Geotalea uraniireducens: one gene and its partner. Each later gene encodes a partner of the first gene's protein in a complex. Links are inferred from orthologs where the notes say so. Each region holds a gene or a part of one and is shown on either strand. Other genes may lie near its edges.

Evidence for each region.
Region 2: the proteins of dnaG (region 1) and dnaB are in contact, whole or in part, in a crystal structure (PDB 2R6A), measured with the Geobacillus stearothermophilus proteins. The link is inferred for Geotalea uraniireducens from one-to-one orthologs. Residues at the interface, in WP_049624496.1 of Geobacillus stearothermophilus: Lys456, Leu457, Leu458, Pro459, Ala460, Asn463, Ala464, Leu467, Leu535, Leu536, Ile537, Ala538, Gln544, Glu545, Asp548, Tyr549, His552; in WP_033016901.1 of Geobacillus stearothermophilus: Ser13, Glu15, Ala16, Gln18, Glu91, Leu92, Asp94, Ala95, Val96, Pro97, Thr98, Ala99, Ala100, Asn101, Tyr104, Tyr105, Ile108.

What each region holds. Positions count from the first base shown.
Region 1 is NZ_AP027151.1:3,706,369-3,711,874, forward strand. What follows is about bases 1-2,977. They hold dnaG (DNA primase), read right to left. Parts: upstream 2,380-2,977; coding sequence 622-2,379; downstream 1-621. Other genes in these bases: rpoD (RNA polymerase sigma factor RpoD), read right to left, coding at 1-594; QMN23_RS17330 (CvpA family protein), read right to left, coding at 2,357-2,893. In the rest of the region: QMN23_RS17335 (GatB/YqeY domain-containing protein), read right to left, coding at 3,003-3,446; rpsU (30S ribosomal protein S21), read right to left, coding at 3,457-3,654; QMN23_RS17345 (phosphoribosyl-ATP diphosphatase), read right to left, coding at 3,794-4,120; imidazole glycerol phosphate synthase subunit HisF, read right to left, coding at 4,117-4,878; hisA (1-(5-phosphoribosyl)-5-[(5-phosphoribosylamino)methylideneamino]imidazole-4-carboxamide isomerase), read right to left, coding at 4,872-5,506. UniProt on the Escherichia coli protein: RNA polymerase that catalyzes the synthesis of short RNA molecules used as primers for DNA polymerase during DNA replication.
Region 2 is NZ_AP027151.1:955,992-960,098, reverse strand. The notes cover bases 1,265-4,107. They hold dnaB (replicative DNA helicase), read right to left. Parts: upstream 3,452-4,107; coding sequence 2,078-3,451; downstream 1,265-2,077. Other genes in these bases: mutM (bifunctional DNA-formamidopyrimidine glycosylase/DNA-(apurinic or apyrimidinic site) lyase), read left to right, coding at 3,584-4,107; lpxA (acyl-ACP--UDP-N-acetylglucosamine O-acyltransferase), read right to left, coding at 1,265-2,028. Outside these bases: QMN23_RS04615 (enoyl ACP reductase FabMG family protein), read right to left, coding at 1-1,081; more of lpxA, read right to left, coding at 1,228-1,264. UniProt on the Escherichia coli protein: The main replicative DNA helicase, it participates in initiation and elongation during chromosome replication. Travels ahead of the DNA replisome, separating dsDNA into templates for DNA synthesis.

The DNA.
Region 1 (5,506 bases):
CAGCGCCTCCATCTGAACGTCTTTTTCGCAGATTTCGTCGATCAGCGCCAGCAGCCGGGTCTTCTGGACATCCTCCTCGTCCTCTTCCAGCTCCTCCTCCTCGGCTTCCTTGCTGATCTCGGCCGGGGTGATCTGGAACTTCCGGAGTTTATCGCCAAGAGCGATGATCTCCTTGATGGTGATCGGGGTATTGAGAATGACACCGGCAATATCCCGCTCCCCCTCTTCGATCCGCTTGGCAATTTCCACTTCCCCTTCGCGGGTCAGCAGCGAAACCGAGCCCATTTCCCGCAGGTACATCCTGACCGGGTCGCTCGTTCTGCCGAGGGTTCCCGGCTCGTACTCGAAATCTTCCTGCTCCCCTTCAAGCTCTTCTTCCTCTTCCAGATCGAGCTTCATCTTGGGGATCTTGACCTTCTGGGCGGAATCGACGATATCGATGTCCATTTCCCCGAACATGCTCATGACGTCATCGATCTGTTCGGAGGAAATATCGGGAGGCAGCAGATCGTTGACCTCGTCGTACGTGAGAAAACCTTTCTCCTTGCCGAGGTCGATCAGCTGCTTGACTTCATCCGTGCTTTTCTTGGCCATCAATTCACCTCATTGCACTCTGTTATATTAAGATAACTGTGATTTCCTGTTTCGCAAGGCGTCGATCTCCTGGAGCAATTCCCGGTAGCGGGGGGAGTCGGGCTCGGTCGTCGCCAACTCCCGGGCCAGATCTTTCATCCCCTTCAGCGAAGTCCGCTCCAGGGCCTGCCGACATTGCTCAAACGCCTTGCCGAGATCCAGATCGTCCAGATGCTCATCCTTGACGAGAAAGGCGGCCAGCCGGCTCCGCTCCTCGGGAGAGCCGATCAGTTCGAGCAGTTCCCCCCAGTCGAGCCCCTCGCCGGCTGCCAGTCGTCGCAAGATTTCCTGTGCTACCGGCAGCAGTGCCCCGCCGAATAGCCGTTCCGGCCCGCAGGAACGGACCCGCTCCGCGACCTCGGCATAGCGCCCCATCAGGGAGAGGAGCATCTCCTCCGGCCCCGCCCCGCCGCTGCGTCGCTCCGCCCGGGACGGGCCGTCATTCGCCGGCGCCGCCCCGCGGCCGATCTTGGCCAGCAGCGACCGGTTCTCGACGCCAACGATGCGCGACACTTCCCGCACATACAATTCGCGCTCGATCGGATTGGCAATCTTTGCCAGCCGCGGCGCCAATTCTTCCACCACCCGCACCTTCCCCTCGACAGTACCGATGTCCACCTGCCGGAGAAGGTCGCGAAAAAAGTACTCGATTACCGGCCGCGCCTTGGCCAGCCGGTCTTGAAAGGCCGTCACCCCCTCTTTCTTGACAAAGCTGTCGGGATCTTCGCCCGCCGTCAGTTCCACCACATAGGCCGGAAAATTTTCCTGAAGGAAAAGATCCAGCGCCCGCAACGTCGCCTTCTTCCCCGCACTGTCGGCATCAAACAGGGTATAGACTTTTGTCGCATACCGCTTCAGAAGCTTGATATGCCCGTCGGTAAGGGCGGTGCCGCAGGTTGCCACCACGTTTCTGACCCCGGCCTGATAGAGCGCCAAGTGGTCAAAATACCCCTCTACAACAATCGCACTCCCCTGCTCGCGCATTGCCCCTTTGGCCAGATGAGCGCCGAACAACACCTCGCTCTTATGGTAGATAGGCGATTCAGGTGAGTTGATATACTTCGGCAGTGAATCATCGAGAACCCGGCCGCCAAAACCGATGATCCGGCCGTGAATGTCAGTAATGGCGAAGAGCAGGCGGTTTCTGAACGTGTCGTAGAAGCCGCCACCTTCGCGCCGGCGGAGCAGCCCCAGCTTCTCCGCTTGTTCCGGCGGCACGCCCTTCTGGGCCAGATAACGGGCCAGAGCATCCCAGCGCTCCGGCGCATAGCCCAACCGATACGCTTCGGCAGTCTCCCGGTCAACGCCGCGCTTTTCCAGATAACGGCGGGCCGCCGCCGCTTCTTCGTTCCGTTCGAGCAGATTCCGGTAGAACTTCGCCGCGAGCTCACCAATCTCGTAGAGGAGCTCCCGCTCGTCAAGCCGCCGTTTCTCGGCGGCGGAAACAGGGCGATCCTCGATGACCACCCCAACCCGCTTGGCAAGAAATTTCACTGCCTCGGGGAATGAGAGCCCCTCCATCTTCATAATGAAGGTAACGACATTCCCCCCCACGCCGCAGCCAAAACAGTGGAAAATCCCCCGGGCCGGGTTGACGTTGAACGACGGAGTCTTTTCGCCGTGAAAGGGGCAGAGCCCCTGATAATTGGCGCCCGATTTCCTGAGGCTCACGTAGTCGGCGACCACATCGACGATTGCCGCCCGCTCTTTGACCTCATTAATCTTATCGTCGGGAATCATCGACATCTTTAGTCCGTTTGTGCATTCCCGACGGCGGAGCGCCTTTTTCCTGTCGCCAGCCATCGATGACATCCCGGCCGCAACCGATGAACGTCCGGGCGGTAGCGCTTGAGGAGAGCCAGCTTTTCAACCGATGCGGGGCCGGGCTCGACGTTCCAAAATAAAGCAGGACACACAGCAGGAACCCCCCCTCGAGCAACCCGAAAACCACCCCGCCGACCCGGTTAATTCCCCCCAGCAGGGCAATCTTGAAAACGACGGTAAGGAAGTGGCCGATCAGGGCGAAAAGCAGCCCGACCGCAAGGAGGATACAGAGGAATGCGACAGCAGATCCCACGAATTGGGGGAGATGAATGAGGCGCCCCAGGGTTGCGCCGAACGATGCGTGGTAGGTAAAGGCGGCCCACCCGCCGAGAACCAGCCCGAACAGTGAGCATACCTCACGAACAAGCCCTTTCGTAAAGCCTTTTACCGCAAACGCCAGCAAAATGCCCCAGAGAAGGATATCGAGAAGGCTCATTAGTGCCCCTGACCGCATCCATAAAGTAAAAGAAGAAGGGGCAATTCAGAGAATCGCCCCTAGAATGGTACAAGATTAAACTGCTTGCTGCCGAACAGGAGGAAAAACCTTATCCCAGCCGTTCCTTGACGATGGCGCTGACCAACGAACCATCGGCCCTGCCGGTAACGTGAGGCATCAGGGATTTCATCACCTTACCCATATCCCGGAGTCCTTGCGCACCGTTTTCGGCAATAACCCTGGCGACCAGGGCTTCTAATTCTTCACGGGTCAACTGCTGGGGGAGAAAACCGAGCAGCAGGGCCAGCTCTTTTTCTTCCTTTTCGACGAGATCGGTACGCCCAGCCTCGCCAAAAAGTCTGATCGATTCGCGGCGCTGCTTGGCAAGGGACGAGATAACCTCGACGATTTCCTGCTCGTCGAGTTCGTGCCTCACCTCAATTTCCCGGTTCTTGACCGAGGAGCGAATCAGCCGGACAGCTGATAACGCAATTTCGTCACGGGCCTTCATCGCCCGTTTCAACTCCTCGTCCAAACGATCCCGCAGCGACATATGACCTCGGTTACTCCATCATTTTACGCTGTTTTTTCATTGCCCGCTTCCGCGCCGCAATGGCCTTCTTCTTTCTCTTGATACTCGGCTTCTCGTAGTGCTCGCGTTTGCGGACCTCGGAGAGAATCCCCGCTTTTTCGCACTGCTTCTTGAACTTCTTCAGCGCCAGCTCAAAAGACTCGGTTTCCTTTACTTTGACTCCCGGCATCCATATTCCCCTCCCTCCTCTATGTAAATTTTCTGCATGATATGCGCATAGAGTGCACGTATAGCCGGTGGTAATTTTACGAGAAAGAGCATAATAACATCGAGAACAATAATGTCAAGTATTTTATCCGCACAGCGGACTATTCCTGGCGGGCCGCTTTCTCGGCAATGCCGGAGATGCCGAAGCGCCGGCGCAGCTCGGCATACACCGTATCGGGCGGGATATCGTAATAGCCGAGCAGCACCAGGGCGTGAAACAGCAGGTCGGCCATTTCGTAGACGATCTCGTCCCGTACGCCGCCTTTGCCGGCGATCACCACCTCGGTGGCCTCTTCGCCGAACTTCTTGAGAATCTTGTCGAGCCCCTTCTGCAAGAGCGAGGCGGTATAGGAGGTCTCGGCGGAAGCCGTTTTCCGTTCCTGGATTACCTGGTACAAAGCTTCAAGAACATCGTCCCGTTGATTCATAGTCTGACCGCCACTCCCCTTTGGTCCAGATACTCTTTCGCTTCCCGGATACTGTACTCTTTGTAATGGAAGATCGACGCCGCCAGACAGGCACTGGCCCCGGCCTCGGTGAAGCCGGCGTAGAGGTGTTCCAGATTGCCGACCCCGCCGGAAGCGATGACCGGAATGGTGACCGCGTCGACGATCGACCGGGTCAGCGGGATATCGTAGCCGTCCTTGGTTCCGTCGCGATCCATGCTGGTCAGGAGGATTTCCCCGGCACCGTACCCTTCCATCCGCCGGGCCCACTCGACCGCGTCGATCCCGGTCGGGTTCCGGCCCCCGTGGGTGTAGACCTCCCACCGGTCCTCGCCCGGCACCCGGCGAGCATCGATGGCCACGACGGTGCACTGGGAGCCGAACCGCTCCGCCGCCTCGCGGACAAACTCCGGCCGGTGCACGGCCGCCGTATTGATCGACACCTTGTCCGCCCCGGCATTGAGCAGCCGGCGGATATCCTCGACGGTCCGAACGCCGCCGCCGACGGTGAGCGGCATGAACACCCGCTCGGCGGTGCGGCGCACCACGTCGATGATGATCTCCCGCTCGTCGGAGGAGGCGGTGATATCGAGAAACGTCAGCTCATCGGCCCCCTGCCGGTCGTAAAGCTCGGCAATCTCCACCGGATCGCCGGCGTCGCGCAGCTCCAGGAACTGCACCCCCTTGACGACCCGCCCCCCCTTCACGTCGAGGCAGGGGATGATCCGTTTGGTCAGCATTGTGGGCCTCTCTTCGTCAGTGCGATCGCTTCCGCCAGGTTGAGCGCGCCGGTGTAGATCGCCTTGCCGGTAATGACACCGGTCACCCCGCTCGCCTCCACCGCCAGCAGCTGCTCGATGTCCCGGAGGCTCGACACCCCGCCGGAGGCGATAACCGGGATACTGATCGCTTCCGCCAGCCCGCGGGTCGCCTCGATGTTCGGCCCCTGCATCATGCCGTCCCGGGAGATGTCGGTATAGACGATGGCCGAGACGCCGTACCCTTCGAAACGCTTCGCCAGCTCCACCGCCGTCACCCCAGTCACTTCAGCCCATCCCTGGACCGCCACCAGGCCGTTCTTGGCGTCGATACCGACGACAATCCGCCCCGGGAACCGGAGGCACGCCTCGCGCACCAGTTCCGGATTGCGCTGGGCGGCAGTGCCGATGATCACCCGGCCAATGCCGAGCGAGAGGTACGCCTCAATAGTCGCCAGGTCGCGGATTCCGCCGCCGAGCTGGGTAGGAATGCCGATCGCCTTGACGATCGCCTCGATAGAGGTGCGGTTTTTCGGTTCGCCGGCAAACGCGCCGTCGAGATCGACGATATGGAGCAGCTCGGCCCCCTGCTCCTGCCAGACGCGAGCCT
Region 2 (4,107 bases), 2.8 Mb from region 1 along the record:
AGCGGGCAAAAGCGGCCAGCTCGGGAGAGGCAAGATATTGTCCGGCCTTCGCCAACAGGGCTTCGACCGTCTCCCCCTCTTTGAGCAGTTGCCGGCACTCCTGCCAGAGCGCCTCCGCCGCCGGCCCATCCCCCTCTTGCCGCAACGCCGTCAGCAGTGGATAGAGGGATATCTCCACCCCGAGAAAGAGAGCGCTGGAATTGGTCTGGATTTCGGGCGAGTTGAAGACCGTCGCCTTCACCCCCGCCTGCCAGGCCCGGGCGGCGGCCTCTTCCAGGCGGATCTTCGCCCACCCCTGCAGGTAGGGGGTGTAGGATTGCCAGCGGTAGTCGCCGCCGATCAGTACTTCACAGCCATGATAGCCGAAGGCGGTATAGGCGACGCGCCCCCCTGCCCCTTCGACCCGGCCGCGGAGCGCCGCAGTCGCCTCGATCAGTGCCGCGAAGGTATCGGCGGTGACCTCGTCGAAGCTGAGCGAGCAGAGCTGGCCGACATCGGACTGCCAGAAGGCGGCCGAGGAGAGATAGCGGTCGCCCTGGCCCTTGAAGACCCGGTTGAGGATCGGCATCAGGGTCCGGACGCGGGGAATGCCGCCGGCCATGGTATGGGCGATGAGCAGGTTCGCCCCCGCCGGCACCAGCTGCTCCAGCTCGGCAACAAAGGCAGCCAGGTTGCCCCGGAACCGGCCGATCCCGAGCTGACGCGACTCTTCCACCGCCGCCATATCGAGGGCCGTTTCCGCAACCGTCTCGGGTTTGACTCCCTTGAGCTGGTCGACCGGGGTCAGGCCGTTGCCGGCCGGTTCGAGGTCGAAGCCGGCCTCCAGCGGAACATTGATGATTTGGCCGCCGAGATTGGCCTCGGCCTCTGCCAGTTCCTCGGCGGTCAGCGGGCGCAGCGGGCCGTTGTTGTCCCGGCGGCCGACGGTGGCACCGATGATGGTCATGCCGGCGTTGCGCGCCTCGTCGACGACACCGTTGGCGTAGCCGCGGCCGAACAGCTCACCAAAGAGGACGAAGACGTCGTTCTGCGAATAGCCGGCGGCAGCGGGGAGCTGCCGGAGGGGAGTGTATGGGGTCATTGGTTTATACCTCGATGAATGATTATGCAGGGGCGCCCCCCCGTGGCCGCCCTGTCCGGGTAGGCTCTGATTGGGCAGGCACAGGGACCTGCCCCTACGCATGCGATCTTGAGAATGGGAAGCCTGGGCGAATACAAGATTCGCCCCTACTCCTTTTCTTCGACGTCGACGATCACACCGCGGCCGAAGCAGACACCCCGTTTGGCGCCCTTGATGAAATCGAGCAGCTCGCGGACGTCATCGGTAATATGCAGGGTCCGCTCCGCTTCGGCCAGGGCATTCTGCATGTTCAGCCCGGCCAGGAAGAGCAGCTTGAAGGCATTTTTGAGCGCCCTGATCCGCGACTGGTCGAAACCGTTCCGCCGCAGCCCCACCAGGTTGAGCGCCTTGACAGTATGGGTATCGTCCATGATGCAGAACGGCGGCACGTCGCGCGAAGTGCGGGACAGCCCGCGCATCATCGCGAACCGGCCGATCCGGACGAACTGGTGGACAACACAGTTGCCGGAGATGATCGCCCGGTCCTCCACGACCACATGGCCAGCCAGAAGCGCCCCGCCGGCGAGGATGATATTGTTTCCCACCTCGCAGTTGTGCGCCACGTGGGACTGGACCATCAGGAAGTTGTTGTCGCCGATCACCGTTTTCGTCCCCGGCCGGTTCCCCCGGTGAACGGTCGCATACTCGCGGATGATGTTGCCGTTGCCGACGATCGTGTAGCTCTCCTCCCCCTTGTAGCCGAAATCCTGGGGATCGTGACCGACGATGGCACCGAAATGGATGGTGTTGTTCTCGCCGATGGTGGTCCAGGGGCCGACAACGGCATTGGCCATGATTGTGGTGCCGCTGCCGACGCGGGAGTGGTCGCCGATGGTCACGTTGGGGCCGATCTCGGCGTCGGGAGCGATGGTGGCGGTGGAGCTGATGCGTGCTGTCGGATCGATCATATGAACCTCGTTCGGGAGGGAGCCCGGAGCCCGGGGAGTCGGACTCGTCTCAGTATTCGTGCTGCTTATCCAGGTTTTCGAAACGGGTGAATTCGCCGTTGAAGAGCAGGTTCACCGTGCCGATCGGGCCGTTACGCTGTTTGCCGATGATGATCTCGGCGTCCTTCTCGTGCCCCTTGGTGCAGGAGCCGTCCCGCTTCTTGCAGTCGTCGCAGTAGACGGCATCGCGGTAGACGAACATGATCACGTCCGCATCCTGCTCGATGGCCCCCGACTCCCGCAGGTCGCTCATCATCGGGCGTTTGTCGGTCCGGCTCTCCAGGGAGCGGTTGAGCTGGGAAAGGGCCACCACCGGCACATCGAGTTCCTTGGCCAGGGCCTTGAGCGAGCGGGAGATCTCCGAGATCTCCTGCTGGCGTGACTCGACCCGGGCGCCGCCGCGCATCAGCTGCAGGTAGTCGACAACGATCAGCCCCAGCCCGTGCTCCGCCTTCAGCCGCCGCGACTTGGCCCGCATCTCCATGATCGGGATCGCCGGGGTATCGTCGATGAAGAGTTTTGCCTTGGAGAGCTTGTCGGCACCGCTGGTCAGCTTGTGCCAGTCGGTATCGATCAGGTGCCCGGTCCGGAGCCGGCTCGCATCGACCCGCGACTCGGAGCAGAGCAGCCGCATCACCAGCTGTTCCTTGCTCATCTCCAGGGAGAAGATGGCGGCGGGCGCCGGCGAATCGGCATGGGCCGCGGCATACTGGGCGATGTTGAGGGCGAAGGCGGTCTTCCCCATCGACGGGCGGCCGGCGATGATGATCAGGTCGCCGCGCTGGAAGCCGGCCGTCATCTTGTCCAGGTCGTAATAGCCGGTCGGGACGCCGGTAACGTGCTCCTTCTTCTCGTAGAGGGTTTCGATGTGGCGGAAGGTATCCTTGAGGATCGCCCCGACCGGGGTAAAGGCGGGGCGGAGCTTGTTGTCGGAAATCTCGAAGATGCTCTTCTGGGCGCTGTCGAGCAGTTCGTCGACGGTGGTCTCGGCGTCGTACCCCATGGTGACGATTTCGGTGGCGGCGGTGATCAGCCGCCGGGAAACCGACTTTTCCTTGACGATCTTGCAGTAGTAGGCGATGTTGGCCGCCGTCGGCACGTAATCGACCAGGGTGGCGAGATAGGCGGCGCCGCCGATTTCCTCCAGCTCGCCGTGCCGCTTCAGCAGATCGGTGAGGGTGATCAGGTCGCACGGCTCGCTGCGGCTGGAAAGCTCCACCATCGCCCGGAACAGCTTACGGTGGGATTCGCGGTAGAAGTCTTCGGCCTCGATGATCTCCAGGGTGCGGTTGATCGCCTCGTTGTCGAGGAGAATGCCGCCGAGGATCGACATCTCGGCTTCCAGGCTCTGGGGGGGAATTTTTCGCAGATCGACGACGGACATGGGTTTCCTGAAAGATAAATCTGGCACTGACCGGCAGGAGGAAGTTACTATACCTTGCTTGCCAGGCGTGGTCAATCGTTTTGACCTGTCAAGCCAATCATCTGAAACTGCGAAACTTTTCCGGAGAATCCCATGCCCGAGCTCCCCGAAGTCGAGACCACCCGGCGCGGTATCGCCCCCCACCTGACCGGTCGGACCATCGTCGCCGTCGTCGCCCGAGTCGCCAAACTCCGCCAGCCGTTCCCTGCCGGGCTTAACGAACGCCTCGTCGGGCGGACGATCACCACCGTCGAGCGTCGTGCCAAGTACCTGCTGCTCCGCTGCGACTGCGGCACGCTACTCATCCATCTCGGGATGTCCGGCTCGCTACGGATCGTCCCCACGACACAGCCAGCGACAAAACACGATCACTTCGACCTGCTGCTCGACAACGGAACCAGTCTCCGCTTCCGCGATCCGCGCCGTTTCGGCCTGGTGCTCTGGACGGAAGACGATCCGTTCACCCTGCCGCCGTTGGCCGGCATCGGTCCGGAACCGCTCACCGACGTCTTCGACGGCCACTATCTGCAGCGATGCGGCGCGAAACGGCGACTGGCGGTTAAACTGCTGGTGATGGACAACCGGGTGGTGGTCGGGGTGGGAAACATCTACGCCAA